3 regions of the Sporosarcina trichiuri genome follow, and region 3 is predicted to be linked to each of the others. Evidence: predicted binding sites of a transcription regulator. Region 3 holds the regulator's gene; each other region holds the start of a gene.
What was found. Region 3 encodes CtsR, which represses protease genes until heat stress. Its sites were predicted from a motif close to ATGGTCAATAAAGGTCAAACA; they were not measured.
Positions count from the first base shown of each region.

Region 1: a site for CtsR is predicted at 4,786-4,806, ahead of clpP (ATP-dependent Clp endopeptidase proteolytic subunit ClpP). Genes of this name have one in related genera too.
Region 2: a site for CtsR is predicted at 6,683-6,703, ahead of QWT68_RS08140 (ATP-dependent Clp protease ATP-binding subunit). Genes of this name have one in related genera too.

Region 1 is NZ_CP129119.1:273,695-283,618, forward strand. Features, by position in the region: gene trxB (thioredoxin-disulfide reductase) at 1-250, shown strand, start outside; gene QWT68_RS01600 (NUDIX domain-containing protein) at 457-927, shown strand; gene rapZ (RNase adapter RapZ) at 932-1,819, shown strand; gene QWT68_RS01610 (gluconeogenesis factor YvcK family protein) at 1,824-2,810, shown strand; gene whiA (DNA-binding protein WhiA) at 2,836-3,777, shown strand; gene QWT68_RS01620 (HPr family phosphocarrier protein) at 3,796-4,053, shown strand; gene clpP (ATP-dependent Clp endopeptidase proteolytic subunit ClpP) at 4,098-4,727, opposite strand; tRNA gene QWT68_RS01630 (tRNA-Arg) at 4,888-4,959, shown strand; gene QWT68_RS01635 (LemA family protein) at 5,135-5,710, shown strand; gene QWT68_RS01640 (TPM domain-containing protein) at 5,710-6,531, shown strand; gene QWT68_RS01645 (glutaredoxin family protein) at 6,613-6,846, shown strand; gene QWT68_RS01650 (sugar-binding transcriptional regulator) at 6,975-8,021, shown strand; gene gap (type I glyceraldehyde-3-phosphate dehydrogenase) at 8,110-9,117, shown strand; gene QWT68_RS01660 (phosphoglycerate kinase) at 9,268-9,924, shown strand, end outside.
Region 2 is NZ_CP129119.1:1,535,998-1,545,921, reverse strand. Features, by position in the region: gene QWT68_RS08180 (DUF418 domain-containing protein) at 1-364, shown strand, start outside; gene QWT68_RS08175 (fumarylacetoacetate hydrolase family protein) at 409-1,308, shown strand; gene QWT68_RS08170 (YisL family protein) at 1,384-1,755, shown strand; gene QWT68_RS08165 (alpha-amylase family glycosyl hydrolase) at 2,103-3,545, shown strand; gene QWT68_RS08160 (DegV family protein) at 3,595-4,443, opposite strand; gene QWT68_RS08155 (Cof-type HAD-IIB family hydrolase) at 4,465-5,274, opposite strand; gene QWT68_RS08150 (prolyl oligopeptidase family serine peptidase) at 5,414-6,184, shown strand; gene QWT68_RS08145 (metal-sulfur cluster assembly factor) at 6,236-6,544, shown strand; gene QWT68_RS08140 (ATP-dependent Clp protease ATP-binding subunit) at 6,750-8,903, shown strand; gene QWT68_RS08135 (DUF2929 family protein) at 9,737-9,922, opposite strand.
Region 3 is NZ_CP129119.1:2,613,685-2,623,608, reverse strand. Features, by position in the region: gene QWT68_RS13165 (PIN/TRAM domain-containing protein) at 1-217, opposite strand, end outside; gene radA (DNA repair protein RadA) at 354-1,727, opposite strand; gene QWT68_RS13155 (ATP-dependent Clp protease ATP-binding subunit) at 1,811-4,267, opposite strand; gene mcsB (protein-arginine kinase McsB) at 4,418-5,503, opposite strand; gene QWT68_RS13145 (UvrB/UvrC motif-containing protein) at 5,493-6,044, opposite strand; gene QWT68_RS13140 (CtsR family transcriptional regulator) at 6,080-6,550, opposite strand; gene QWT68_RS13135 (acetyltransferase) at 6,825-7,412, shown strand; gene QWT68_RS13130 (hypothetical protein) at 7,469-9,157, opposite strand; gene QWT68_RS13125 (tellurite resistance/C4-dicarboxylate transporter family protein) at 9,226-9,924, opposite strand, start outside.

The DNA of each region.
Region 1 (9,924 bases), 720 kb from region 3:
TATGTTCATCTACATCGGACTTGACCCGATAACCGCACCATTCAAGAATCTCGGAATCCTTGACGAGCATGGGTACATCAAGACGAACGAAGTGATGGAAACGGAAATTCCTGGCATCTTCGCCGCAGGCGACGTCCGTGAAAAACTTCTCCGTCAAGTCGTGACAGCGACAGGTGACGGAAGTATTGCAGCCCAGTCCTGCCAGAAATACGTCGAGGAATTGAACGACGCCCTCGAAACCAAAGTGTAAAAGTCTTTCCTTAACGCAACATTAATGTGTTTGTAATGTTCCCGCAATATAAAAGGGATATACTAAAAGTGTTGATTGACCCCCTATTTTTAAATACTTTTGAAGGCTGCCGGAAAGTACGTTGCCGGCAGCTTCTTTTTGTGTCGTTTTCCTATGAAATCGATTATACTTAAAACTATGTGAACAAAAGAAGTGAGGCATCGTGTATGCAAAGAATTGTTAATCTGCTAGTAGAAAAAGATGGTCAGGTACTGTTGCTCAAAAAACCACGGAGAGGCTGGTACGTCGCTCCGGGCGGGAAAATGGACGCAGGGGAATCGATCGTCGAGACAGCCATCCGTGAATTCACGGAAGAGACAGGAGCGACTCCTGTGGACCCCCATTTGAAAGGCATCTACACAATGGTGATCCGCAGAGGGGACGAAACAGTGGATGAGTGGATGCTCTATACATTCACCGGCCATGACCTGATCGGCACGCCGATGGAGGATACCGTGGAAGGGAAGCTCGAATGGCATCCGAAAGAAGCGCTGCGCACGCTGCCGATGGCGGAAGGGGATCGCACAAATCTCCTCTTTGCAGTGTCAGAACCGGGTATGCAGTACGGCACATTCACGTACACGGAAGATTTCGTCCTGCTGGATGAAAAAATTCAACACTCCATGGAAGGTGATTGAACGGATGGATAATGAGGCATTTACGGAGGAACTGGAACTGGTCATCATCACAGGCATGTCGGGGGCCGGAAAATCGGTCGCCATGCAGAGTTTCGAAGACATGGGCTATTACTGCATCGATAACCTGCCGCCTGAGCTGCTCGAGACGTTTCTCGACCTGATGCTGGCATCCTCGGATAAAAAACCGAAAATCGCAGCTGTCATTGACACGCGGGGCGGCGGTCTGTTCGACGCGCTTCTGGATGCACTGGACAGTGTCAACCGGATGGACAATGTGACGACCCGGATCCTGTTCCTCGAAGCGGATGATGAAACACTCGTCAGCCGATACAAAGAATCGAGACGGTCCCACCCGCTGGCAAACGGCCGGCAGCCGCTCGAAGGGATCCGGAAAGAACGGGGTCTCTTAAGCGATATCAAAGGACGCGCCAAGTCGATCTTCAATACGTCCGTCATGAAACCGAAGGAACTCCGTGAAAAGATCATCAAGGAGTTCTCGGCAGGCGAAGGAGAGAACTTCACGCTGAACTTCATATCGTTCGGCTTCAAGCATGCAATGCCGATCGATGCGGATGTCGTGTTCGATGTACGCTTCCTGCCGAACCCCTATTATATCGAGGCGATGCGTCCTCAGACGGGTCTCGACCAGGATGTCTATGATTATGTCCTGAAATGGGACGATACCCAGACGCTGATCAGCAAGCTGACGGACCTGTTCCAATTCCTGATCCCTCAATACAAACAGGAAGGCAAGTCACAAGTGGTCATCGCATTCGGCTGCACAGGCGGACAGCACCGTTCCGTCACGCTTGCGGAGTATTTCGGAAATCTCTTCAAAGACGACTATACAACTTATGTGACCCATCAGCATATTGAAAAAAGAAAGGGCTGACGTTATGAAGCCTTCTGCAATACGCAATAAAGTAGTGGTTTTCGGCGGCGGCACGGGACTGTCCACACTTTTAAGAGGACTGAAAAAACATCCTCTCGAACTGACAGCGGTCGTGACAGTCGCAGATGATGGAGGCAGCTCCGGCCGATTGCTGGATCAGTATGATATCCCGCCGCCAGGGGATGTAAGAAAAGTGATGGCAGCGCTTTCAGATGTGGAACCGCTGATCGAAGAGCTGTTCCAATACCGGTTCACTGCCCAGGACAGCCTGGATGGCCATTCATTAGGCAATCTGATGCTTGCGGCGATGACTGATATTACAGGTGATTTCGCTACGGCCATCAAAAAGATGGGCCAAGTGCTGAACATCAAAGGGGAAGTGCTGCCGGCGGCCAATGAACGTATAACACTGCACGCTGAGCTGGAGGACGGAACGATTGTCACTGGCGAATCGAAGATCCCGATGTACGCACGGAAGATCCGCCGGGTCTATCTGTCACCGCAGGATGCTGAACCGCTGCCGGAGACGCTCCGCGCGATACGCGAAGCGGACCTGATCATCGTCGGTCCGGGCAGCCTGTATACGAGTATCCTTCCGTCGCTCCTTGTGCAGGATATCCGGGATGCCGTGCTGCTGAGCGCTGCGAGGAAAGTCTATGTCGGCAATCTGACAACCCAAAAAGGGGAAACGTACCGATACACGGCGTCCGAACATGTCGCTGCGCTGTACGATCATGTCGGGGAGCCGTTCCTGGATGCCGTCCTGCTGAACAGCAAGGACCTTATGCCGGTACTGACAGCAGCCGGCCAGGCAGTCACCTCCTGGCCGGTCGAGTGCGATCTGGACAGGCTTGCAGAACTCGTTCCCCAAATCGTACAGGAGGACATCGCATTCGCGAAAGACGGCCGTGTGCTGCACGATGCCGATAAGGTGGCCCGGTGGTTCATGGAGGACATACTGGCAGAAGAACCATGCAAAGAAGAGGCGTGACCACCGCCGGGAAAGGGGGAAGATCATGTCTTTCGCATCGGAAACAAAGAAAGAACTGACGCAGATCGAAACTGAAGATTGCTGCACGAAAGCGGAAATCGCCGCGTTCATCCGCATGAACGGGGTCTTGTCGTTTTCCAATAAGATGATCATGCTGGATGTGCAGACGGAAAACGCTGCCATTGCGAGACGGCTGTACTCCAATCTGAAGAAGTTATATACATTCAAAGTGGAACTGCTCGTACGCCGGAAAATGCGTCTGAAGAAGAACAATGTGTATATTTGCAGGATCCGGGAAGAAGCACGGGAATTACTGGACGATCTCGACATCCTGACGAATACATTCCAGTCGAACCAGAAGATTTCGGAAGACATCATCCCGAACGACTGCTGCAAACGGGCATACCTTCGCGGAGCCTTCCTGGCAGGCGGCTCCGTCAATAATCCGGAGACGTCATCCTATCACCTCGAGGTATTCTCGCTCTATCAGGAGCATTCCGACGCTCTTGTGGAGCTCATGAACGACTACCAGCTGAACGCAAAGTCGATCGAACGGAAAAAAGGGTTCGTGGCGTATTTGAAGGAAGCGGAAAAGATTGCGGACTTCCTCAGCCTGATCGGGGCGCATGTCGCTCTCATGCGATTCGAAGATATCCGGATTGTGCGTGACATGCGGAACAGCGTGAACCGGCTTGTGAACTGCGAGACGGCCAATCTGAACAAGACGATCGGAGCAGCCCAGCGCCAAGTGGAGAACATCAAGCTCATCCAGTCGACGATCGGCCTGGAATCGCTGCCGGACCGTCTGCAGGAAATCGCGCATCTGCGTGTGGAATATCAGGATGTCACGCTGAAGGAGCTCGGAGAGATGCTCTCCGGAGGACCCGTCAGCAAGTCGGGGGTCAACCACCGGCTCCGCAAAATCGATGAAATCGCCGAAAAAGTGCGGGTGGGCGGAATAACGTAACGGATAGGAGAGAGGGAAATGATCGAAAAAACAGCAGAAGTGAAGATTAAACCCGGCCTGCAGGCGAGACAGGCGGCCCTGTTCGTGCAGGAGGCGAACCGGTTTACTTCGGATGTCTATGTAAAGCGGGATGAGCGGCAGGTCAATGCCAAAAGCATCATGGGCGTCATGAGCCTAGCTATCGCCCAAGGCAGCACAGTCCAGGTGATCACCGAAGGAGCAGATGAAGAACAGGCAGCTGCGACGCTGACTGCGTTCATCGAAGGGGAAGCGTGAACAGAAAAAAACGTCCCGGTTGACGGGACGCCTTGTCTGTTCCATTACTTGCTTTCCGATTCACGCATGTCGCTACGCGTAATGATATGGTCGATGAGACCGTACTCTTTCGCACGTTCAGCGGTCATGAAGTTGTCGCGGTCCGTATCCTTCTCGATCACTTCGATCGGCTGGCCGGTACGCTCCGACAAGATTTTGTTGAGCTTTTCACGGATGAAGAGGATGTGCTTCGCAGCGATCTCGATTTCAGTCGCCTGACCCTGCGCGCCGCCGAGCGGCTGGTGGATCATCACTTCGGCGTTAGGGAGAGCATAGCGCTTTCCTTCCGTACCCGCTGCCAATAGGAAAGATCCCATGGAAGCGGCCATACCGATACAGATCGTCTGGATGTCCGGCTTGATATACTGCATGGTGTCGTAGATCGCCATACCAGCAGTGATGCTGCCGCCCGGGCTGTTGATGTAGATCGAGATGTCCTTATCCGGGTCTTCGGATTCCAGGAATAGCAGCTGGGCAACGATGGAATTTGCCACGTTGTCATCGATCTGGCTGCCGAGCATGATGATGCGGTCTTTCAGCAGGCGGGAGTAAATATCATACGCACGCTCGCCGCGGTTCGTCTGTTCAATAACTGTAGGAATCAAGTTCATGTTCCGTTCCTCCTTTTGATGAATGAAGATGGTCGTATGTTAAAACGGTGCCCCGCTTAACCATGTCTTAATCATACAGAGTATGGTCAACAAAGGTCAAATATAACGCTTTGAAAATTACCTGTTGCATTTCGGCTTCTCAGCAAGTATACTATTATTTGTCCGCTAAACAAGAAAACAAAACGTCCTCGTGGTGCAATGGATAGCACGTAAGCCTCCGAAGCTTAAAATGTGGGTTCGACTCCCGCCGAGGACATCACAACAATCAGAAACCCCTGATCGTGAACAGTCTATGTTCGCAGTCAGGGGTTTTTGCGTACAATCCGGAACTTTTCGGGCGGCCGGCCGTATTACCATATAGACCGAACGTTTGGAGTACTCGATAGTACGGGTAAACTCCTGAAAGGAAAACACTATAGGGGGCTGGCAAAATGAAAAAGTTATTAGGGCCGATTGTCATTATCATCGGAATCATTGTTGTACTGGGATTGATATTAGTTCCGAGCTACAACAGGTTTGTCACATCGGAAGAAAACGTTGATCAGGCCTATTCACAAATCGAAACCCAGCTGCAGCGCCGGGTCGATCTGATCCCGAACCTGGTGAACACGGCGAAAGGGTATGCGAAGCACGAGAAGGAAGTCTTCACGAATATTGCGGACGCCCGCTCGAAGCTGGCAGGGGCGAACGGACCGGAAGAGCAGGCCGCAGCGAACGACGAACTGTCCGGAGCACTGAGCCGTCTTCTTGCCATCACGGAGAACTATCCGGAGCTGAAGGCCGACAAACAGTTCACCCAGCTGATGGATGAGCTGGCGGGTACTGAAAACCGGATCGCCGTCGCACGCAAGGATTACAACGGAGAAGTCGCATCCTACAATAAGCAAGTGCAGCGTTTCCCGGGCAAACTCGTTGCATCGGTATTCGGCTTTGACAAGAAGGAATATTTTAAAGCGGCAGCAGGTGCCGAACAGGCGCCGAGCGTCGACTTCGGGGACGATGAGTAATGAAACGGACAGCTGTCCGGGCACTTGCCCTGCTCGGCATGCTGCTTATGCTCTCGGCAGCAATCCTGCCGTCAGCTAATGCACGCGGTGTAGATATTGTCCAAGATAACTCGGGGATACTGTCTGAATCGGAAATCCAGCAGATCAATGACTATGGGAAGAGACTTTACAAGGCAACGGGAGCAGAACTTGCGGTACTGATTGTATCGGATACTGGTGGCCGGCCGATCGGAGAATTCGCATTGAATAAACTGCGGGAATTCCAGCTTGGTGATGAAAAGGAAAATAACGGTGCTCTTCTAGTAGTGACAACTACAAAGGATGAAGCAGATAAAAGATACTTTCGACTTGAAGTAGGCTACGGCTTGGAAGGCGCTTTGCCTGATGGGAAAGTCGGCCGCATTATTGATCAAGTTGCAAAGCCATACTTAAAAGCTGAGCAGCCGGCAAACGCTGTGATGGAAGCCTACAAAGCATTCTATAATGAAATCGCTAAAGAGTATGATCTGAATGGTGAAGAACTCCCTGTCGCAACATTTGACGAAGGCGACAGCGGAGGAGGAGGAGGCATCCCGATTGTACCGATAATCGTCATCGCGTTCATCCTCATCCAGATATTCGCTAATTCCGGAAGAGGCGGAGGAGGCGGACGCGGCGGCGGGCCAGGAGGCAGAAGCCGCGGTGTCGGCCCGATCTTCTTCCCGGGTTCGTTTGGAGGCGGCTCAGGAGGCGGCTTCGGCGGCGGTTCCGGCGGAGGCGGCTTCGGAGGATTCGGAGGCGGCGGCTCAGGCGGAGGAGGCGGCGCCGGCCGTAGCTGGTGATGTATAAGCGGTGTGTGCAGCGATCCATGTTGCACACACCGCTTTTTCCTTTTACACTGGATACAGACAGGAGGGATTGCCATGCACGTGATCTTTTATACGAAACCGGGCTGTCCGCTGTGCGATGAGGCGGAACAGATGATGCAGCTTGTCAGCGAGGAGTATCCGCTGACATGGACTTCCGTGAATATTGAAGAAGACGACAGTAAGCATGAACAATATATGCTGATGATCCCGGTGATCGAGCAGGAGGGACGGGTCCTCTGCTATGGGAACATCGGATACGCCGATCTTGTGCTCCTTTTCGGCGAGTAATGTTTAGAGTTGTGTCCGGGGGGAATAGGTTGTATACTTGGAGTATCAAGCTATTCTATTTTTTTAACTTTAGTGGGACGCTTTCCAACCATTCAGGACGGATATCGTCCTGGCAAGCAGGCGAATGAATGAAGGGAGGAGTCTTTCTGAAACCGGTTATTGTGGAGGCGCAGGAAAAGCTGGTCCCTGACATGATGGCCGTGCTCCAGCAAAGGTATCTTGTGCTGAAGCTCATCAAGACATCCGGCCCAATCGGCAGGCGGCCGCTTGCGGAGACAGCCGGCCTCTCGGAACGGGAAACCCGTTCCGTCATGGAGGCACTCCGTGACCAGCACCTGATCCAGGTGGCGAAAGAAGGGGCGCGCATCACTGCGGAAGGGGAGAGCGTCCTGTACGATCTCGAACCCCTGATCGAACTGCAGTACGAACGGAATATCCTTGGGAAGCGCATCAAGCAGACGTTCGGCATCAAAGATGTCCATATCGTCAAAGGGGACAGCTCGGAAATCGGTGCTTCGAACGAACTGCTCGGTGCTGAGGCGGCTTCTGTTTTCAGCAGCCGTATCGGCAAGGGCAGGGTCGTCGCAGTTACTGGCGGCAGCACACTAGCTTCCATCCCGAAGCATCTGAGCTGCTATCCGGGGGCGGAGGATACGCTGTTCATCCCGGCGAGGGGTGGTGTCGGCGATGATATCGGCCTGCAGGCCAACGTCATTGCCGCCACGTTCGCCCAGACATGCAACGCTTCCTACAAATCGCTGTACTATCCGGAATCACTCAGTGAAGAAGCACATGCCATCTTCCTGAAAGAGCCGGGTGCACAGCGGATGATGGACTTATACAGCTCGGCCGACTGTCTCCTGCACGGCATCGGGGATGCCCAGAAGATGGCTGTCATGCGGGAGTCCGGCGAAGATGAACGCCGCCTCCTCGCCGCCCGCGGGGCAAAGGGCGAAGCATTCGGCTACTACTTTAACCGCGAGGGCGAGATTGTACATCATCTGCGGACAGTCGGCATCCAGACGGACGACCTGAAGCGCATCCCGCTGATTCTGGCGGTTGCGGGCGGCTCGGAAAAGGCGGAAGCGATTTTGTCCTACCTGCATGCTGCCGCGAAACAGACCGTACTGATCACCGACGAAGGGGCAGCAAGGGAACTCATGAATTTCATCTGACGAACGTGAGAAGACTGTTACCAAATGGCTCCGCGGCTGACGCTGCGTAACCCATTATTATATAAACAAAACTCTGGAGGGATTCAAGATGACAGTAAAAATGGCGATTAACGGATTTGGACGTATTGGACGTATTGTGATGAGAGACTCTTTGGTACATGACGAATTGGAAGTCGTGGCAGTCAACGACCTGACGAATGCCCCAATGCTTGCACATCTTCTGAAATACGACTCGGTGCACGGTATCCTCGATGCGGATGTCTCTTCTGATGAGAACCACATCATCGTGAATGGCAAAAAGATCCGTGTCTATGCAGAAAAAGACCCGGCAAACCTTCCGTGGGGAGATCTCGGTATCGACATCGTCGTGGAAAGCACAGGTGTGTTCCGTGACGCAGCCGGTCTGCAGAAGCATATCGATGCGGGTGCAAAGAAAGCGATCTTGTCAGCACCTGCGAAAGGCGATGTCAAAACACTCGTCATGGGCGTCAATGAGCAGGAGTATGATCCGAAGGAAGACAAGTTCGTCTCCAACGCATCCTGCACAACGAACTGCCTGGCGCCGGTCGTCAAAGTGCTGAACGACAAATTCGGCGTGGAACGCGGCATGATGACGACCATCCACTCGTATACGAACGACCAGCGGATCCTCGATTTGCCGCATGAGGACTATCGCCGTGCCCGCGCAGCTGCCGAGTCGATGATCCCGACAACTACGGGAGCGGCTTCTGCCGTGACGAAAGTCATCCCTGAGCTGAAGGGCAAACTGGATGGAATGGCAGTCCGTGTGCCGACACCGAACGTTTCGCTCGTCGACTTCGTTGCGGAATTAGGCAAGGATGTCACTGTCGAAGAAGTGAACAGCGCACTGAAAGAGGCTTCTGAGAACGAATTGAAAGGCTACCTGTTCTACAGCGATCTGCCGCTTGTGTCGAAAGACTATAACGGTACACATGCATCATCGACTGTCGATGGATTGTCGACAATGGTACTGCAGGACAGCATGGTGAAAGTCATCAGCTGGTATGACAACGAGCAGGGATACGCTGCACGCTGTATCGACCTTGCGTTGTATATGAACGAAAAAGGTCTCTGATCAACCTGGCCACAGATCCATACAGACACATAAAATCTGGCTTATCGGATTGTGACCGATTATACTGAATAGATGGGCAGGAGGAACGGCATTGCCCCGTTCCTCCTTTTTTTTCACAACTACATTTGCCGTAAAGGAGTGCTTGTTCCCATGAATCCGAAACAGACGATGAAAGACATGGACTTGAAGGGGAAGCGTGTATTCTGCCGCGTCGATTTCAACGTACCGATGGAAAACGGAAAGGTCTCCGATGATACCCGCATCCGTGCGGCGCTGCCGACGATCCAGTATTTGTCCGAACAGGGAGCGAAAGTGATCCTCGCAAGTCATCTTGGACGACCAAAAGGCCAGGTGAACGACGAGTTCCGTCTGACTGCAGCAGGTGAGCGGCTGGAAGAACTGCTCGGAAAGCCCGTTGTGAAGCTTGATGAATCGACAGGAGCTGCAGTGGAATCCCGCATTTCAGAGCTGTCCGACGGCGGCGTGCTTCTGCTTGAGAATGTCCGGTTCCACCCGGGCGAGGAGAAGAACGATCCGGAGCTTGCCAAGCAATTCGCAAGTCTGGCGGATGTCTACGTCAATGATGCGTTCGGCGCTGCTCACCGGGCACATGCGACAACTGCAGGCATCGCGGAGTATCTCCCGAGTGTCCAGGGGCTCCTGCTGGAAAAAGAGCTCAGCATCCTCGGTAAAGCCTTATCCGATCCGGAACGGCCGTTTACTGCGATCATCGGCGGCGCAAAAGTGAAAGACAAGATCGGCGTCATCGACCACCTGCTGGATAAGGTCGATAATCTGCTGATCGGC
Region 2 (9,924 bases), 1.1 Mb from region 3:
GTATTTCGGCGGACCGCTCGCAGCAGCAGGGTATACAGCGTTCGTACTTCTGCTGTGCACGCTGCCGTGGTTTACGAAAGTGTTCCGCCCGCTCGCAAAAGCGGGCCGCATGTCACTGACCACGTATATCGGGCAGTCCGTCATCGCAACGCTGCTGTTCTACCATTACGGATTCGGCCTGTACGGCAAGATCGATCTTGCAACAGGCACACTGATGGCTGTCGGCATCTTCGCCGTCCAGGCGCTTCTCGCGGACTTATGGCTGAGCCGCTTCAGGATGGGACCGCTCGAATGGGTCTGGCGGATCGGCACATACGGGACCTTCTTCCCGATTAAAAAGGAAAAACAGCAGGATATGTCGTAACAGTATGGAAGACAGACCAATCATGGAAGGGATGGATGTATGCTATGAAACTGCTCTCATTCAAGTATGACGGGAAAGAACTGTTCGGTCCGAAAGTCAAGAAAGAGGAAGCGGTCTGGGATGTCCGCAAGATTGCGGAAACCGCCGGAACAGAAAACTTCCCTTCTTCGATTGCGGAAGGCGTGGCTGATGGATTGGACTTCATCGAGGAAATCCGCAGTCTCTGCGAGCAGGTCCGTGAATGGGAGGACGCAGACAGCTACAAGTATCCGTTCGATTCGATCGAGTGGCTGGCGCCGATTCCGCGGACCCCGAAGAACGTCCTCTGCGTCGGCAAGAATTATGCCGACCATGCATCCGAGATGGGGGGCGAAGGAGCGCCGGAGAAACTCATGATCTTCACGAAGGCCCATACGGCGATCGCTGCGGATGAACAGACCCTTTCCGTCCATGCGGATGTAACGGAGCAGCTCGACTACGAAGGTGAGCTCGCGGTCATCATCGGCAAAGGCGGCCGCAATATCCCGAAACAGCTTGCATACGATTCGGTATTCGGCTATACGATCGGCAATGACCTGACGGCGCGCGACCTGCAGGCGGAACGGAAACAGTTCTTCCTCGGCAAGACACTCGACGGCAGCTGCCCGCTCGGTCCTTATGTCGTCACGAAAGATGAGATCCCGAATCCGCAGGACCTTTCCATTGTCACGAAAGTGAACGATGAGGTGCGCCAGAACGGGAACACGAAATCGATGTCCATTCCGATCGACGGCATCATTGCTGAATTGTCCCGGTTCGTCACTCTGGAGCCGGGTGATGTGATTCTGACCGGCACCCCGGCAGGTGTCGGGAAAGGCATGAACCCGCCTGCCTATTTGAAAGCGGGAGATACAGTGAAGATTTCCGTAGAGGGCATCGGAACGCTCGTCAATTATTTCAAGTAAGCTCCCTCACTTTGGCGTGTCTGCTGAATTATGGTATATTGTTCTGTGGAACTGACTTTGAATGAGGTGACTAACTTGGATTTCTTATCGAACTCGACGCACATCCATATCTTTTCATGGGTCGTCGGCATCATCCTGTTCATCGTGGCAGCCACGATGCCGCTCGAATCGAAAGGCCGTAAAATCACGAAGATGGTCTTGCGGGTGTTCTACATCCTGATCATCATTTCCGGTCTTGCGCTCTTCATCCGCTATATGGATATGAATGCAGCTTTGTATGGCGTGAAATTCCTCTTCGGTATTCTGACAATCGGTCTCATGGAGATGGTATTCGCCCGCCAGAACAAGAACAAGCCGGCGCAGATGTTCTGGATCCTGTTCTTCGTGTCCTTGCTGATCACGATCTTCCTTGGACTCAAACTGCCGATCGGTCTGCACTTGTTCTGATACTGAATTACGGAAGGAGGAGAAGGCGGTATGATCGGATGGACGATACTGCTCGCCGTATTCGCCGTCATGCTCCTCTTCGCCGTCTCGGTCGTCGTCACGGCCCGGCGGAAGGACTTGCCGGGTGACCATGACAATCAGGAATGACAAACAGCCCCGCAGTGTCCAGTCCAACTGGCACTGCGGGGTTTTTGCTGTTCTGCAGCCGACCGGACATGCCCGCTCTGCGATTTCACAGGATCGACTTATTTACTTGAGGGGCATTTCATTTTTGCGTGGAATGCATAGCGGCATGCTGGCGGGTTTGATACTATTAAGGGTGGAATGATTACAGAGGGGGCTTTTTTGTGAAGGCGAAACGACTGATCAGCGTACTCATGCTGATACCTTTGCTCTTTGCCGCAGCCTGGCCGGCGTCGGCTTCAGCAAAAAACGAACGGACAATAACGGACGAAAGTATATATGATCTGCTTGTGGACCGTTTCAATAATGGGGACGGCCGCAATGACGGGAATGCGGATGCGCAGGACCCCGAAGCGTTCAATGGGGGCGACTTCGTCGGAATCTCCCTGCGACTCCAGCATATTCTGGACATGGGCTTCACTGCTGTATCGATCGGGCCGGTCTTCAAGACGGCATCCTATGACGGCAGCGAAGTGCTCGATTATACGAAACTGGAAGACCATTTCGGGACAGAGGAAGACTTCAAGGACATGCTGGATGAACTTCACGATAAGGACATCCGCGTCATTGCAGACTTCCCGCTGGCCGGTGTCAGCAAAGACCACGTCTGGAAGGACAAGCTGCCGTGGACGGCAGGGGACGGTGCGACAATCGACTGGAACGCCGATGATGCTGATGTCCAGCGTGTTCTGAGAGAAGCGATGACCGACTTTGTCAAAAAGTACGATCTGGACGGCATCCGGCTGACGAAGACGGACCAGTACGATCCGGCAGTGCTGGATGGGTTCATCGAGGCTCTGAAGAAGGCATCGCCGGACTTGTATGTGCTGTCCGGGGAGGAGACGGAAGCTGCCGTCGATGCGCAGCCGAACGATTCCGAAATGGAAGCATTACGACAGACCTTCGTCAAAGTGTCACCGGATTCCAAGCCGATGGACCAATTCAGCGCGGATGGACGGGGAGACCTGATTCAATTCGATAAGCTGACCGGTCCGCGTTTCACTCACGCCATCGTGGAAGAGCGGATGTTCCCGCCGACCCGCTGGAAAGTCGCCGTTACGGCCCTGTTCACGCTGCCGGGAATCCCGGTCATGCCGTACGGGACGGAAATTGCAGTGAATGGGCAGAAGGCACCCGAAAGTCATCCGCTGTTCAACTTCAAGACGGACATGGAGCTGAAGGATCTCATCGGCAATCTGAACCAGCTGCGCAATGAGTCGAAAACACTCCGCACAGGGGATTTCAAAATGCTTCATAACAAAGACGGTTATCTCGTCTATAAGATCTGGGATGATGAGGAAACATGGATTGCCGCGGTGAACAATACAGATAAGACACAGACGTATGAACTTGACCCATCGGAAATCGGCAGCAAGAAACGGCTCCGCGGTCTGCTGGACTCAGATCAGATCGTCGAGACGGAAGACGGGAAATATCACGTCGTCATGGACCGGGAACTCGCTGAACTGTACTTGGTCAAAGAGGACAAAGGATTCAATATCCCGTATCTGATCGCTTCGATCATGGTCTATGTGCTGTTCCTCGGCTTCCTGTGGGCTGTCTGGAGAAAAGGGCGCGCTGCCCGTAAAGCCCGGAGCGTAAAATAAGTAAAAAAAGAGCCGTCATGGCTCTTTTTTTCATGGCTGGGCGGATCGGTCAGCGCTTGTTCAGGAAGAACACGGACAATGTGTCCGGACCGGCATGGGAGCCGATGACGGAGCCGATCATATGGATCTGGATATCCTGCGGATGGAATTTCTCGTCGATCAGGTCACGGAGCTCCTCGGCACCTGCCAGATCGTCCCCGTGACTGATTGCGACTGTCTGGCTGCCGATATCCTCCCCGCGCTCTTCCATCAGTTCGATGATGCGGCGGAACACTTTCTTCCGTCCCCGGTGCTTTTCAATAGGCACGAGCCGTCCGCTTTCCACATGCAGCAGCGGTTTGATGTTGAGCAGGCCGCCGAAGAAAGCACTCGCTTTTGACACTCGGCCGCCTTTGGCCAAGTAGTCCAGATCCTCGACGGTGAACAAGTGCTCCATATGTCCTGCCAGTTTACGGATCTTGCGTTCGATCGTACGAACGTCTTCTCCGGCGTCACGCATTTCAACAGCTTTCTCGACGAGCAGGCCGCAGCCGAGCGACGCGCAGCGGGTGTCGATGATGATTAGATTCATGCCGGGATTTCCTTCTTTCACCTGGTCCCGCATCATCACTGACGTCTGATATGTACCCGACAGCTCGGAGGAGAAAGCGATGTAGATGCCGTCTTCCCCGGAGGCGGCAAACTCTTTCCACATAGCAAGCACCCTGTCGGGAGATACTTGGGATGTCTTCGGCTGTTTCCCGGCACGGATCGCCTGGAACACTTCTTTCGAGTCGATATCGACGATGTCCTGATATTCCTTGCCGTCAAGCAGGACGGTCAGCGGAAGCAGTGTCACATCATGTTCATCCAAATAGGACTTCGGCAGATCACAGCCGCTGTCTGCAAAAATTTTCATGCGGATCCTCCTCCGTTCGTATTAGTCCAACTGCAGCCGGTCTTTTAACAATACGGCGATGCCGTCTTCGTTATTCGTCCGGGTCACTTCATTTGCAATCGATTTCAGCTGGTCGATCCCATTGCCCATGGCAACGCCGATCCCCGCGTAATCGATCATCTCGAGATCGTTGTCCTCGTCTCCGAAGGCGATGATCCGCTCCTGCGGCACACCGATCCACTTTGCGACCTTCGACAGGCCGACCGCTTTGTTCAGACCGTGCCGGATGATTTCGACGACATCCCACGGAGCGCCCCAGCGGCGGTGTTCGATCACTTGGGCATGCACTTCCTCGAGGTGCTCGCGGATCTGGTCCGCAGTCCCTTCAGCCCCCTGGATCAGGAGACTTGTCGGATCCACTTTCAGCGATTCGCGGAGATCCCCTTCCGTCACCGACGGACTGCCCATGCTGAAAATGTCGAGCAGTTTTTCATCGTGGTACTGCAAGTAGACATCATCCATCACTTCGGCGATGAGGTTTTTCAGCTTGAAGTCCTGCATAGCTTCTATGACATCACGGGCGACGGATAAGTCGATCGTTTCGTGGATCGTCTTCCAGGTGCGGTCGGTCGGATGGTGTACGAATGCACCATTGAAGTTGACAATCGGCGTTTTCAGTCCGAGCTGACGGTAATAGGCAGCGCTTGAGCGATACGGCCGGCCGGTTGCAATCATGATATGGTGACCGGCATCTTCCGCCTTTTTCAGTGTGGCGAATGTTTCGTCGGAAATGACTTTCTGGTCGTTTAGTAAGGTCCCGTCCAAATCGAGGGCAATTAAATGAGGTTTCAAGGCAAAAACGCCTCCTTCCTTCATTCAGTTTAGCCTTATATGCGGCGGCAAGTCAAAAAAGTGGCAATCCATGCGCATCTTTTGTTTTTGTAAAAAAGTATTGGTATGCTCTAAGCAAACAACTAAAGAGGTGACGGCTATGAAAATCAGGGAAGAACAATGGGGGACAGTCCCTCTCCTGCATATTGTCGATGAACAGACTGAATCACCGGAAATGCCCGTCGTCATCTTTTTCCATGGATTCACGAGTGCGAAAGAGCATAATCTGCACTATGCCTTCAACCTGGCGAAGAAAGGGATTCGGGTGCTGCTGCCGGAAGCGGCACTGCACGGCGTCCGTTCGGAAGATCTGGATGAAGTCCAGCTGAGCCTGCGTTTCTGGGAAATCATCCTGACCTCCATCGAAGAGGCAGGATTCCTGCACAGCGAACTGGAGCGGAAAGGCCTGCTGGCGTCCGGCCGCATTGCGTTCGCCGGAACGTCGATGGGCGGCATCACCACACTTGGCTGCCTGACCGCCTATCCATGGATCCGGACAGCTGCCGTCATGATGGGAACGCCGGGCTATGTCAAGCTGGCACAAGGCCAGATGCAGCAGTTCGAAGACCAGGGCTACAAACTCCCGATGAACGACAGAGAGATCCGCAGCCTGCTCGATACGCTCCGTACGTTCGATATGACGGAGCATCCGGAAAAGCTGGGGGAACGGCCGGTATTCTTCTGGCACGGCAAAAAAGATATGACCGTTCCGTTCGCACCGACACAGCAGTTCTACGAAGCCGCCAAAGGGGCCTATAGCAACCATCCGGAAGACTTCGTGTTCATGGCGGACAACCATGCAGGACATGCCGTTTCAAGGCCGGGCATGCTTGCGGCAGTCGATTTCCTGGCAGACCATTTGAACGGATGAAGCGGTTTTGCTATGATGGAGACAGAAAAACCGGAAGAGAGGGGAATCCCGATGGCTGACGAAATGAAAGAAAGCATGATGGGCGCTCTGGAGAACGTAATCGACCCTGAACTCGGTGTCGATATCGTCAACTTGGGTCTCGTCTACGATGCCGAACTGCTCGAAGGCGGCGTGGCGAAGATCACCATGACACTGACGTCGATCGGCTGTCCGATGGGTCCGCAGATCGTGGCGAACGTCAAACAGGAACTGATGGAGCTGCCGGAAGTGAAAGACGTGGAAGTCGATATCGTCTGGAATCCGCCATGGTCGCGTGATAACATGTCACGCTATGCCAAAATGGCGCTCGGCGTACGATAATAGGGAAGGGGCGGTGAATGCATACATGCATTTGCCGTCCTTTTTTGTTGTGTTTAACGGGATGCGGCTATGGATAGAGTACTAGGACAGGGAAGTGCTTCTCCCTTTACAGCACGTCCCGGCAGTTGTATACTAGTATTAGTCAAAGATAGTCAAAGTCAAACAAGGAATGAAAGTATACTACCATAGAATGAGGTGAAGGTTCATGAGAATGGACGGCGTACAGGAAGATCAGCGTTCCCCATTGGAGCAATATGGACGGAACCTGGTCGAAGATGTGAAGAACGGCAAGATGGACCCTGTCATCGGACGGGATGAGGAGATCCGCAATGTCATCCGGATCCTATCGAGGAAGACGAAGAACAATCCTGTGCTGATCGGCGAACCGGGCGTCGGGAAGACGGCCATCGTCGAAGGTCTCGCCCAGCGTATCGTGAAAGGTGATGTGCCGGAAGGGCTGAAAGACCGGCAGATCCATGAGCTCGATATGAGTTCGCTCATCGCCGGTGCCAAGTTCCGCGGGGAATTCGAGGAACGGCTGAAAGCGGTACTGAAGCAGGTGAAGGACAGCAATGGCGAAATCATCTTGTTCATCGATGAAATCCATACGATCGTCGGTGCCGGCAAGACGGAAGGCGCAATGGATGCAGGCAACATGCTGAAACCGATGCTCGCCCGCGGAGAGCTGTACTGCATCGGCGCTACGACACTCGATGAATACCGGATGTACATCGAAAAGGACCCGGCACTCGAACGGCGTTTCCAGCAGGTAATGGTGCGGGAGCCGTCCGTCGAGGACACGATTTCAATCCTGCGCGGCTTGAAGGAACGGTTCGAACTCCATCACGGTGTGCGGATCCACGACCGGGCGCTCGTCGCATCGGCAGCGCTGTCCGACCGGTATCTGACGGAACGCTATATGCCGGACAAGGCGATCGATCTGATGGACGAAGCGAGCGCGATGATCCGGACGGAAATCGACTCGATGCCGCAGGAGCTCGACCAAGTGACGCGGCGCATCCTTCAGCTGGAGATCGAAGAGCAGGCACTGACGAAAGAGAAGGATGCCGTGAGCCAGACCCGGCTTGCCGCCCTGCGGGAAGAGCTGGAAGAGCTGAAGGAATCCTCATCAGGCATGCGGGAGCAGTGGAATGAAGAGAAGAAGAAATTGCAGGAGGTCCAGGACGTCCGTGAACAGCTGGACCTGTACCGCCGGGAACTCGAGGACGCGGAGAACAAATTCGATCTCAACAAAGCGGCGGAACTCCGGCACGGCAGGATTCCGGCGCTCGAGCATCAGCTCCGTGAGCTGGAAGAGTCCTTCAAGGGCGGCCAGGAGAACAGCCTGATCCGCGAAGAAGTGACCGAAGATGAAATCGCGATGATCGTCGCCCGCTGGACCGGCATCCCTGTGACCAAACTGATGGAAGGCGAGCGGGACAAACTGCTGCGGCTCGGCGATACGCTGAAAGAGCGGGTCATCGGCCAGGACAATGCCGTCCAGCTCGTCACGGAAGCCGTATGGCGGGCCCGTTCCGGCATCAAGGATCCGAACAAGCCGATCGGGTCGTTCCTGTTCCTCGGACCGACCGGTGTCGGCAAGACGGAACTTGCAAAAACACTTGCCGGCACACTGTTCGACTCGGAGGATCACTTCATCCGCATCGATATGTCCGAATACATGGAGAAGCACAGTGTCTCCCGCTTGGTCGGGGCGCCTCCGGGATATATCGGCTATGAAGAGGGGGGCCAGCTGACGGAAGCGGTGCGCCGCAACCCATACTCGGTCGTCCTGCTGGATGAAATCGAAAAAGCGCATCCTGACGTCTCGAACATCCTGCTGCAGATACTGGACGACGGACGGATCACCGACAGCCAGGGCCGGCTCGTGAGCTTCACGAACACGGTCGTCATCATGACGTCCAACATCGGTTCGCAATACTTGGTGAGCGGCCAGTTCGACTCCGAAGAGCACGCAGCGGAGGATCTCGTCATGGCCGAGCTGCGCGGTCACTTCAAGCCGGAACTGCTGAACCGGATGGACGATATCATCATCTTCCATTCACTGACCGGTGATGCATTCGGCCTGATCGCCCGCAAAATGCTGCATGACCTCGTGGCGCGCCTCGCTGAACAGGAAATCCGCCTGACGTACGGCGAAGACGTCATCGACTGGATCGTCGACCAGGGGACCGATGCCGACTTCGGCGCCCGGCCCCTCAAGCGGTTCATCCAGCGCTACGTCGAGACGGCCGTCGCCAAAGAAGTCATCAAAGGCGAACTGCAGGAAGGCGAAACGCTGCACCTCCGCATGGAAGACGGCTCCCTCGTCATCGACAAGGAACCCGCAGCTGCATAATGTAGAAAAACCGCCCGGACCGGGCGGTTTTTTAACTGGATGAGCGGGGGAGTGATCATAAAACCGGAAAAGTGATCATAAACCAAGGAATACCGCTCATAAATCTGGAAAAGTGATCATAAATCTGGGTTTTCGCTCATAAACCAGCGAAAGTGATCATAAAAACCAAAATGTGCTCATAAACTTGCACGCAGCGCTCATAACTTCACAATTGAAGAGACCGACGACCGCCAAACGCGCGCGGAGAAAAAACAGAGCGCATCGCACACCACAATGCCGCGCAAAAAAGGGGCAAGTCAAGGGCTGGCTTGTCAGCTCCGCTGCGCTCCGCGTTTTCTGTGGTGTCGGTGGGCAAACTGGGATCTTCTGCTGGCAGCTGTGCTGCGGAAAACCGGAAAAGTGATCATAAAAGTGGGAAAGCGATCCATCAACCAGGAAAAGTGATCATATAAACGGGATACCGCTCATAAAACTTGGAAAGTGAACATAAACCCGGGATTCCGCTCATAACTTCACATGTTACCTGCTCCCGTGGCACCGCCACTGCGCCTGACATGCGGGTGAGCCGCGAAACATGCACTGCCAGCAAGTCAAAAGACTGGCTTGTCTGCTCCGCTGCGCTCCGCTTTTTTTGTGGTGCCGTCGCGGCAGGGGGAATCGCCTGCAAGCAGAGTTGATCACAAATCCGGGATTCCGCTCATAATTCTCCTGAAATGGTCACTGCCGCCCCGGTCAAACCTCTTATAAACCGAGCGGCCCGGCCCCGCACAGACCTGTTTCCAGGCATAAAAAAACAGCAGAAAGGCAAATCGCCTTTCCGCTGCCGTCTCACATCAAAGATCTGCCACTGGCTCGTCCGGAATGAGCGCTGTAATGATGAACACCATAACGGACAGAACAAGGGAGACAATGATGCCGGTTGTGAATTCGAAAGTCGGTACGTTCGCAATGGCGCCTGCCACGTAATTGAGCATGGACACCAAAAGAAAGGACCAGACAAATGTCATGATGAATCTCACTC
Region 3 (9,924 bases):
GCAGATCTTCGAGCCACTTTATGAAATTGACAATCGGATCAGTGAGGAAGGTGCTGAACACAAACAGGAACAGCGCTCCTAATATTGCAGCAACATACGGATTATCGATCAGTGGAGAGGCTGTAAAATGAGATAATTGGAATAAATACGGAAGAAATAAGACACCGAGCGTCCCGCCGACTAACAGAAACATAACTTGCACAACTCGTTTCATCATACGATCCACCTCCTTTTTAATAGTCCCAGTATACAGGTATTCCCCGCCGATTGCTTTCTTGAACCGGCGAGGACGGGGAATCCTGCTTTTTTCACAGGACCCTCCGCAGTCCGCGAAAGTTCCCTCATCCCGGCAGTTACTCGGGCAGGCAGAGTTCCAGCGCTTCCCGTACAGTTTCGACACCGACGACCTGGATGCCTTCCGGGTATTCCCAGCCGCCGACATTGGAAGCCGGTATGATTGCACGTTCAAATCCGAGTTTCGCAGCTTCGCCGACCCGCTGTTCAATCCGGGAGACCCTGCGGACTTCACCGGTCAGTCCCACTTCACCTATATAGCAGTCTGTCCCGCTCGGTGCCGTGTCCCGGTAGCTTGACACGATGCTCATCAGGACGGCGAGATCGATTGCGGGCTCATCCAGCTTGACGCCGCCCGCCACTTTAATATACGCATCCTGCGCCTGTAATAGCATGCCCATCCGCTTTTCCAGGACCGCCATCAGGAGCGAGACGCGGTTCTGATCCAGCCCCGTCGCCATCCGTTTCGGATAATTGAAACTGGACGGTGTGACGAGTGCCTGGATTTCGACGAGGATCGGACGTGTCCCTTCCATCGAGGCGACAATCGTCGAACCCGCTCCGCCCTGCGACCGTTCCTGGATGAACAGTTCGGAAGGGTTCAGCACTTCTTTCAGCCCGGCCTGCACCATTTCGAAAATGGCGATTTCGTTCGTCGAGCCGAACCGGTTTTTCACACTTCGCAGAATCCGGTACGTATGGTGCCGTTCCCCTTCAAAATACAGGACCGTATCCACCATGTGCTCCAGCAGCCGGGGACCGGCAATCTGCCCTTCTTTTGTGACATGTCCGACGATGAAGATCGCAATCCCCTGGGTCTTCGCGATTTTCATCAGCTCCGCGGTACACTCCCTCACCTGCGACACACTGCCCGGAGCGGAAGACACTTCAGGATGGTGGATCGTCTGGATGGAATCGACGATGACGAACTTCGGTTTCACGCTTTCGATCGTCTCGTGGATCATCGCAAGATCCGTCTCCGCGTAGATATATAGTTCATCCGACAGGACACCGAGCCGCTCCGCCCGGAGTTTCGTCTGTCGGATCGATTCTTCCCCTGAAATGTACAGGACACGCTGCTGTCGGTTTGACAGCAGGGCGGACACCTGGAGCAGCAAAGTCGACTTCCCGATACCGGGGTCTCCGCCGATCAATACAAGCGAGCCAGGCACGATTCCGCCGCCGAGAACACGGTTGAGCTCCCCCATGTCCGTCTGGATGCGCGGTTCGTCTTCCACGGCAACAGCATTGATGGGCATCGCTTTCTGTTTGACTGCACCCGTATGCTGGAATGCGCCGCGAGGACCTTTCTGTACGATTTCCGTCTCTTCCTCCATCGTGTTCCACTCACCGCAGCCCGGACAGCGGCCCATCCATTTCGGGGATTCGTAGCCGCAGGCGCTGCACATGAATTTTGTCTTCTTTTTTGCCATGTAAGTCCTCCAAACGACGAAGAGGACAGCCCTTCCCCTTTTTTCACACCAAGGGGCGGGCCATCCTGATCATCACTTCCGTATTAGTGTTCCACCATTTCGGCTGTATCGCGGTCGGCCGTGCTGACCGTGAATTCACCGTCTGCATAGTCGACTGTCACTTTTCGGCCGGCAAAGTCCGTGCCTTTCAGCAGCTCTTCCGACAGCCGGTCTTCAACGTGTTTCTGTAAAGCCCGACGGAGCGGCCGCGCTCCATATTCCGGATCGAATCCTTCGTCCGCGATTTTCAGCTTCGCTTCATGGGTCAGTTCGAGACTGATGTCCTGCTCAGCAAGCCGGTCGCTCAGCTCTTGCGCCATGAGTGTCACGATCTCTTCCAGCTGGTCTTTTTCGAGCGAGTGGAAGACGATCATTTCGTCGATCCGGTTCAGGAATTCAGGGCGGAACGCTTTCTTCAGCTCATCCAGCATCTTTTTCTTCATATCTTCGTAGTCCTGCTCCCCATCCTGGAGATTGAATCCGACATACCGGTTCTTCTTCAGTTCCTGGGCGCCAACGTTCGATGTCATGATGATGACGGTGTTCCGGAAATCGACTGTCCGGCCTTTCGAGTCCGTCAGACGGCCGTCTTCCAGTACTTGCAGCAGGATATTGAAGACATCCGGGTGTGCTTTCTCGATTTCATCCAGCAGGACGACGGAGTACGGCTTCCTGCGCACTTTCTCAGTGAGCTGTCCGCCTTCGTCATAGCCGACGTACCCTGGAGGTGATCCGACAAGACGCGACGTCGCATGCTTCTCCATGTACTCGGACATGTCGATCCGGATCATCGAATCTTCATCTCCGAACATCGTTTCTGCAAGCGCGCGGGCAAGTTCCGTTTTCCCGACACCCGTCGGTCCGAGGAAGATGAAGGAACCGATCGGGCGTTTCGGATCTTTCAAACCGGCACGCGCTCTGCGGATCGCTCTCGAGATCGCAGTGACGGCCTCCTTCTGACCGATGACGCGTTTATGCAGTTCCTCTTCCATATTCAGCAGTTTTGCGGATTCGGTTTCGGCGATACGGGCAACCGGGATTCCGGTCCACATCGCGACAACTTCCGCGATATCGTTGACGGTCACTTCGGATTCTTTCTTCCCCTGCTTTTCTTTCCATTCGGTCTTCGTCGTCTCGAGCTCTTCTTTCATCTTCTGCTCTTTGTCGCGATAGGAAGCGGCTTTTTCGAACTCCTGGCTCTGGACCGCTGCATTCTTCTCTGAGCGGATCGCTTCCAGTTTCTTTTCGAGTTCACGCAGGTTCGGCGGTGTCGTATAGGAACGCAGGCGGACTTTCGAACCTGCCTCGTCGATCAGGTCGATCGCTTTGTCAGGCAGGAAACGGTCCGAGATGTACCGATCGGACATTTTGGCAGCGGCTTCAATCGCCTCATTCGTGATCTTGACCCGGTGATGGGCCTCATAGCGGTCACGCAGACCGTTGATGATCAATACGGTTTCCTCGACCGTCGGCTCATCGACCTGGATCGGCTGGAACCGGCGTTCGAGTGCTGCGTCTTTTTCGATATACTTCCGGTACTCATCGAGCGTTGTTGCACCGATACACTGCAGTTCACCGCGGGCGAGTGAAGGCTTCAGGATGTTGGACGCATCGATCGCCCCTTCTGCCCCTCCGGCTCCGATGAGCGTATGCAATTCGTCGATGAACAGGATGATATTGCCCGCCTGGCGGATCTCTTCCATCACTTTCTTCATACGATCCTCGAATTCACCACGGTATTTCGTGCCCGCGACGACAGTTCCCATATCAAGCGTCATGACCCGCTTATCACGCAGGATCTCCGGCACTTCGTTGCTGACGATCTGGAGCGCCAGCCCCTCGGCGATCGCCGTTTTTCCGACACCCGGCTCCCCGATGAGGACAGGGTTGTTTTTCGTGCGGCGTGCCAGCACTTCGATGACCCGTGTGATCTCCTTGCCGCGGCCGATGACCGGATCGAGCGTGCCTTCCCGTGCAATTTCGGTCAGATCGCGTGCCAGGCCGTCCAGTGTCGGTGTTGCAGCCGACGCATTCGCGTTCTGGCTGTTCGCACTTGCTGCATCATCACTGCCGAGCAGCTGGAGCACCTGCTGCCGCGCTTTGTTCAGGCTGACACCGGCATTGTTCAGGACGCGTGCCGCGACACCTTCCCCTTCACGGATCAAAGCGAGCAGGATATGTTCCGTGCCGATGTACGAGTGACCGAGCTTGCGTGATTCGTCCACCGACAGTTCAATCACTTTCTTCGCCCGGGGTGTATAATGGACAATCGGCCCGACGTCCTTGCTGCCTGTGCCGATCAGATTTTCGACCCCGGATTCGATCGTTTCGAAGCTGACACCGATCGCTTCCAGTGCTTTTGCAGCGATGCCGCCGCCTTCACGGATCAGCCCGAGCAGGATATGTTCAGTGCCTATCGCTTCATGCTTCAGTCGGATCGCCTCTTCCTGAGCGAGCTGAAGGACCTTTTGCGCACGTTGTGTGAATCGGTTAAACATCATATTTCTTCCTCTCCTTCTGCACAGACTATTTTTCTTCATCATACCTATCTATATTCAATGGGACCGCTGAACAATCGGCAGTTCCGCGAATTGACTTTGACTATCTTTGATTAGGTTATCGGATTATCGTCTTCTGCGCAAAAAAGACGCTTACGGCGACTCCGGATTCCGGCTGCTGTCCTCCGTCCTGCGCTGCAGCCGTTCCCTGAACAGCTTCGCCCGGCTGCTGTCCAATTCTTCGGACGTCAGCTCTTCCCCCTCGTAGTTCTGGAGGAAGCCGGACTGCATGAAGACCATCAGTTCGTTCAGTATATTCATATCGACATCTTCAATCAGACCGAGGTCGATGCCGAGCCTGACATCGGACAGGCACCGTGCCGCTTCCGCTGAAGGGAGCAGCCGTGCGTACGACAGCGTGCCGAGCGCGCGGAACACACGATTCTCGAGTGCCAGTCTGGACTTGCCGAGCAGCATCTCCCTGGATTTCCGCTCATGGGCGATGATCCGGCTGACGATGTTGGCGAGTTCGGCGAGTATCTCCTTTTCCGACTTGCCGAGTGTCAGCTGATTGGAGACCTGGTAGACGTTCCCCGGCGCTTCACTGCCTTCTCCGTAACTCCCCCGGACGGTCATGCCGAGCCGCGAGACAGCCGGAATGATCCGGTTGATCTGCTTGGTCATGGTCAGCGCCGGTAAATGCAGCATGACCGAGGCGCGCATGCCGGTTCCCGTATTCGACGGGCAGCTCGTCAAATAGCCGAATTGCTCATCGAATGCATACGGCAGCCGGCTCTCCAGCAGATTGTCCGTCTCGTCCGCCTTCTGATAGGCATTTTCGATCTGGAGACCCGGATAGATGCATTGTATGCGCAGGTGGTCTTCCTCATTGACCATGATGCTGACGGTCTCATCTTCCGACAGCAGGACGGCCCCGTACATCACCGCATCCGCCAGCTGAGGACTGATGAGGTGCTTTTCCACAAGCGTCTGCCTGTCGAGTTTCTTCAAATCACTCATTCTGGTATAGGAATACCCTTTTTTCTCCGGGATAAGCAGCGCATCCGCAATGAGCTCCCCGATTTTTTCCGCTTCCTCGTGGGGGAAGGAAATCGGGAACCGGAACCCGCGGAGATTGCGGGCAAGACGGATGCGGGTCGACATGACAATATCGGAATGCTCGCCATGCGGGACCATCCATCCCGTCACGGCGTTCTGCATGTACTTGTCATTCCCCATCCGAAATCCCTCCTTCAGCCGGTTCCGCAGCCAGCTTGCGCTTCCACTCGTTCACTTCATCGCGCAGGACAGCTGCCTGTTCGAATCGTTCTTCCTGGATGGCCTCCTGCATGCTGGCCCGGAGCGCTTCGATCTTTTTCCGGATTGTCATCTTCTCATTGAATGACGCCGGTATCTTTCCCGTATGTGCCGTGCTGCCATTGTGCAGTTTGCCGAATACCCGCGGCAGCCGTTCACGGAATGTGTCGTAGCAGACCGGGCAGCCGAATTTACCGATTTCCAGGAACCTGTGGAAGGTCAGACCGCATTCCGGACATTCCGGCATCCCCTGGTTCCCCCGCGTCTGCGGCTGGATCGCTTCCCCGGTCAGCCACTGAGAGAGGAACTGCTGGATCGACATCGGCTCCTGCTGGGGACTGAAAGAAAACGTCTGCAGATTGAAGGCGCACTGGTCACAAAGGTTCCGTTCCACCGGCCCATTCGGCGTCTCCTGTTTCAAAATGACCGATACCGGCCGTTCCTTGCAATTTTCGCAAAGCATGATAATACCACCTCACTGATTGGTTGGTTGTCCGCTCATTCGGACTGGTCGTAAAGGAGCGAAAACAGCATTGCCTGAAGCACCCGCGCCCGGATCACTTCCCGTTCCTGCAGGGGATAGTGTTTAGCGGCATGATCGACCGCCGCCAGCATCAGGCGTGCTTCGCGTTTCGTCACCGCCTGTTCAGCGAGGAGCCGGTAGATGATATCTTCCGTCATGACGGAAGATGCCCCTTCCTGCAGACTCTCTAAAATATGATCGACGAGCTCCTTGCGTGAATTGGTCTGTATGCGGTGGATCCGGATGTACCCCCCGCCGCCCCGCTTCGACTCGACAGCGTACCCCCGCTCGATCGTGAACCGAGTCTTGATGACGTAGTTGATCTGCGAAGGGACACATTGAAATTTCTCAGCCACTTCATTGCGCTTGATTTCCGCGATTCCATTATCTTCATGTTCGATAATCGACTTCAAATACCCTTCTATGATGTCGGAAATGTTTCGCATCGTTTTCACCTCTTTTGCCGGCAGTTTCTTCCGTTGACTTTGACTATCTTTGACTTAATTGTACCGCAACGGAGGAAGGCTGCGCAAGGATTTTGCCGCGGCGCAGCAGTATGCAGCAAGCCCGAATCAGTTGAACGCTCCCTGCATAGTATGATAAAATTGAATGCGTGAAAGATCCTGAGGATTTTTTTCTGACCTCTTTTTTCCTCTCCTTATGTTTGATCCCCAAACAAAAAGCTCCGGGTACACCCATACCGACGGAGGAGATTTACGTATGAACTGGTACGAAAAACTGAGTGAGTATTTCCCAATCGAAGAGATGAAATCAAAAGAGCATATGGACGCCCTGCTGAAAGATAAGCACAATGTCTACCATAAGGATGAAGGGCCGAAACATGTACTTATGTACGTGGAGACCGAATCATTCGTCTTTGTCGATTATCTGTTCGTGTCCGCAGCGTCCCGCGGCGAAGGACTCGGCAAGAAACTGCTGACCAAGCTGAAAGAGAAAGGGAAGCCGATCCTGCTGGAAGTGGAGCCTGTCGATTACGAAGATACCGACACAGCAAAACGGCTGAAATTCTATGCCCGCGAGTCATTCCACCACGCCCAGCGGATCGGCTACAGCAGACGTTCGCTTGCAACAGGCGAGCATACGGACCTCGAGATCCTGTACTGGTCGCCGGATGATGCGGATGAAGAAACGGTCTATGATGCGATGAAGATGACGTATGAAGAGATCCACACGTATAAAGACGATGAGTTTTACGGGGAATCATACGATCCTTGCCATCAAGTGTTAACATTTAAGACCGAAGGCAAACCTAATATCCTGAAAGAGTTCGCAACAGTCGGCGCGTAAGCCCGATGGTTCCATAGAAAAAGCAGAAGCCGTTTCCAGCGCTTCTGCTTTTTTCGTTATTCTCCGAGCGATATATTCGTCATTTCCTTCACCGGCAGGAACAGCTCGCCGGTTTCCTGATAGGTGATGGCAAGCTTATCGCCTTCCTGGATGTATACAGCTTCCGGGACGGATTCCGTTGAAATGAGGAAATTCCGGCCATCCGACGATTTCACCGATACGATCGTATAATCTCCGGCTGATTCCTTATAGACCCGCTTGACCGTGATGGCGGCTTTCGCTTCTGCAGAATTGGAACTTCCCTCCACAGAACTGCCTCCCCGCTGGAGAGCGGTCTTATACAGCTTCAGCGCATCCTTCGGAGAATTGCCGTAGACCGAGATTTCCGGGTTGGCAGCGGATACGATGAAATAATTCTGCAGGAACCCATTGGAATCGAGGACAGGCACAAGCCAGCTCGCTTCCCCGTAGAAGTTGTAGAGCACAGGCATTTCACCGGACCACTTCTTCTCGATAAATTTCTTTTCGATGATCTGGAGAGCCCCCTGGGAGTCCATATAGGATTCTTCCAGATCACCGGTATAGTACGTCCCCTTCCCTGTCCGGCCGTCTGTCAGTGAATAGCCGAGCATCGAGTCGACGCCCTCTTTCGGGCTCGTGAAATCGGTGAAATAATACATCCGCCCGTCTTCCGAGAAAATCGGACTGACATTCGCTTCCGTCCCTTCATCGGACGGCAGTTTGACATCCTTCTTACCGACGACCGAATTCCAGAAACCATGGATGTATTTGCCGAAGTAGCTGTTCTGGAGGCTGACCGCCTGCGGGGAGACCGCGCCATCGATATAGTCCGGAATCTCCGCTAGCGGGAATTTCTCCGATTCGCCCGTCATCGGATCGGTCATGATGATCCCTTTCACATCGAATCCGTTCCTGGCAGTGATGAAGTCCCCGTACGACCGGATGTAGTGCGGATTGCCGTCATCGTCGATTTCGAGCTGGACGTCCCCGTAGAAGATGAGATCCGGGAACTCCAATCTCATATGACGGCCGACCTGTTTGTTGAAATAGGACGTCTCCGTATAGGTCATCTCGGAAGCGATGAATTTCGGGTTGTCCGCAGAATCGGTCGCACTCATGCGGAAGTAGCCGGGTGTCGTCTTGCCGTTCCACCATTTGAAGAACCCTGAGAACTCGACAGGGGCGATGTAGACGAAGTCGTCCTTGACTTTCTGGATCTGCAGATGGCCCAGATCGTAATAGCTCGTGTCCGGCACCTGGCCGAATGCTTTCTTCATCTTGTTCCGTGCGAATTTCGGCGGGACACTTGCCGGGGTCTTCGTTTCGTCGAACGCCTCGATCTCCACCTGCTGGTCCATCTCCACCGCCTCATACTTGGTGTCTGCGTTGAAGAGCGGCGCGGTGAGCACGTAGATGCCCGCTCCTGCTGCGAGGACAGCAGCAATCCCTTTCAATTTACGCATCATGCCGGTGTCAGCAGCCGTCCCGATGATGGCGGCCGCCAGAATCAGTGCCCACAGGGAGGACCAGTGCTGATCCAGGCTGGTCGTGTAGTAGAAAACGGCGATCCCGGCAGTCAGCAGGACTGCAGCCGAGACAAACAGTCCAGCCCGGAGACCTGTGCCGCCTCCCTTTTCTTCCGTGCCCAGCTTCCTGGAGAACGGAACCGCAAGCAGTGCTGACAGAACGCCTGCCGCGAGAGAAAAAACTAGTAAGTGAATCATTGCTTCGCCCTTCTTTCCGAGGTAGACTTCTTTTCTGTCTTACCATACGGATGAGAGCGCAATCCGTTTCACTTCACATCCCCCATTTTTCCGAAAGACCGCAAAATCGCGGTACACATGGCGAGGAATACGACAATCCATGAACCGACTGCCAGAAAAGCCATCCCTTCCGACAGGACCGATACAAACGGCAGCTGAAGCGCTTTTGAAAACTGGAATGTTCCGGCTGTGTACATGGCCAGCGGGAACACCATACTCCAGATCTGCGGATTGTAGCGGATCGGCGGACGGTGGAATCCATAATGCCAGATCGTCAGGATCACCAGCAGAGGGATCCACCAGGTGCCTGTAATCCAGAAGAACAGCGTGAATCCTTTCAGGAATGGCGTAATCTCATTGATAAGCGGGAAATACTCGGCATGCAGGATCAGACTGGAACCGGCAAGTGTCGTGATCGCCAAGGCGCCCATGCTGATCCAGTACGGCGGCGATAATTCGCCGTAGGAAAACCGGACAAATGCAAAGCGGTAGAAGATGAGGGCCATCAGCGGGAGATAGAGCATGCTGCCCAGGAAGTACATGGATAACGATGTGAACAAAAGGATGTCCTGATGCTGATGGACAGATGGCGACAGCAGGGTTCCAAGCACAGCAATGGATTGTGTCGCGACAGAGGACAGCAGCCATGTGCCATTGAACCCTTTTTCAAGCGGCGGTTTCTCTTTCCGGATGGTCATCGCCGTGAAAAACGTATACATAATAACAGC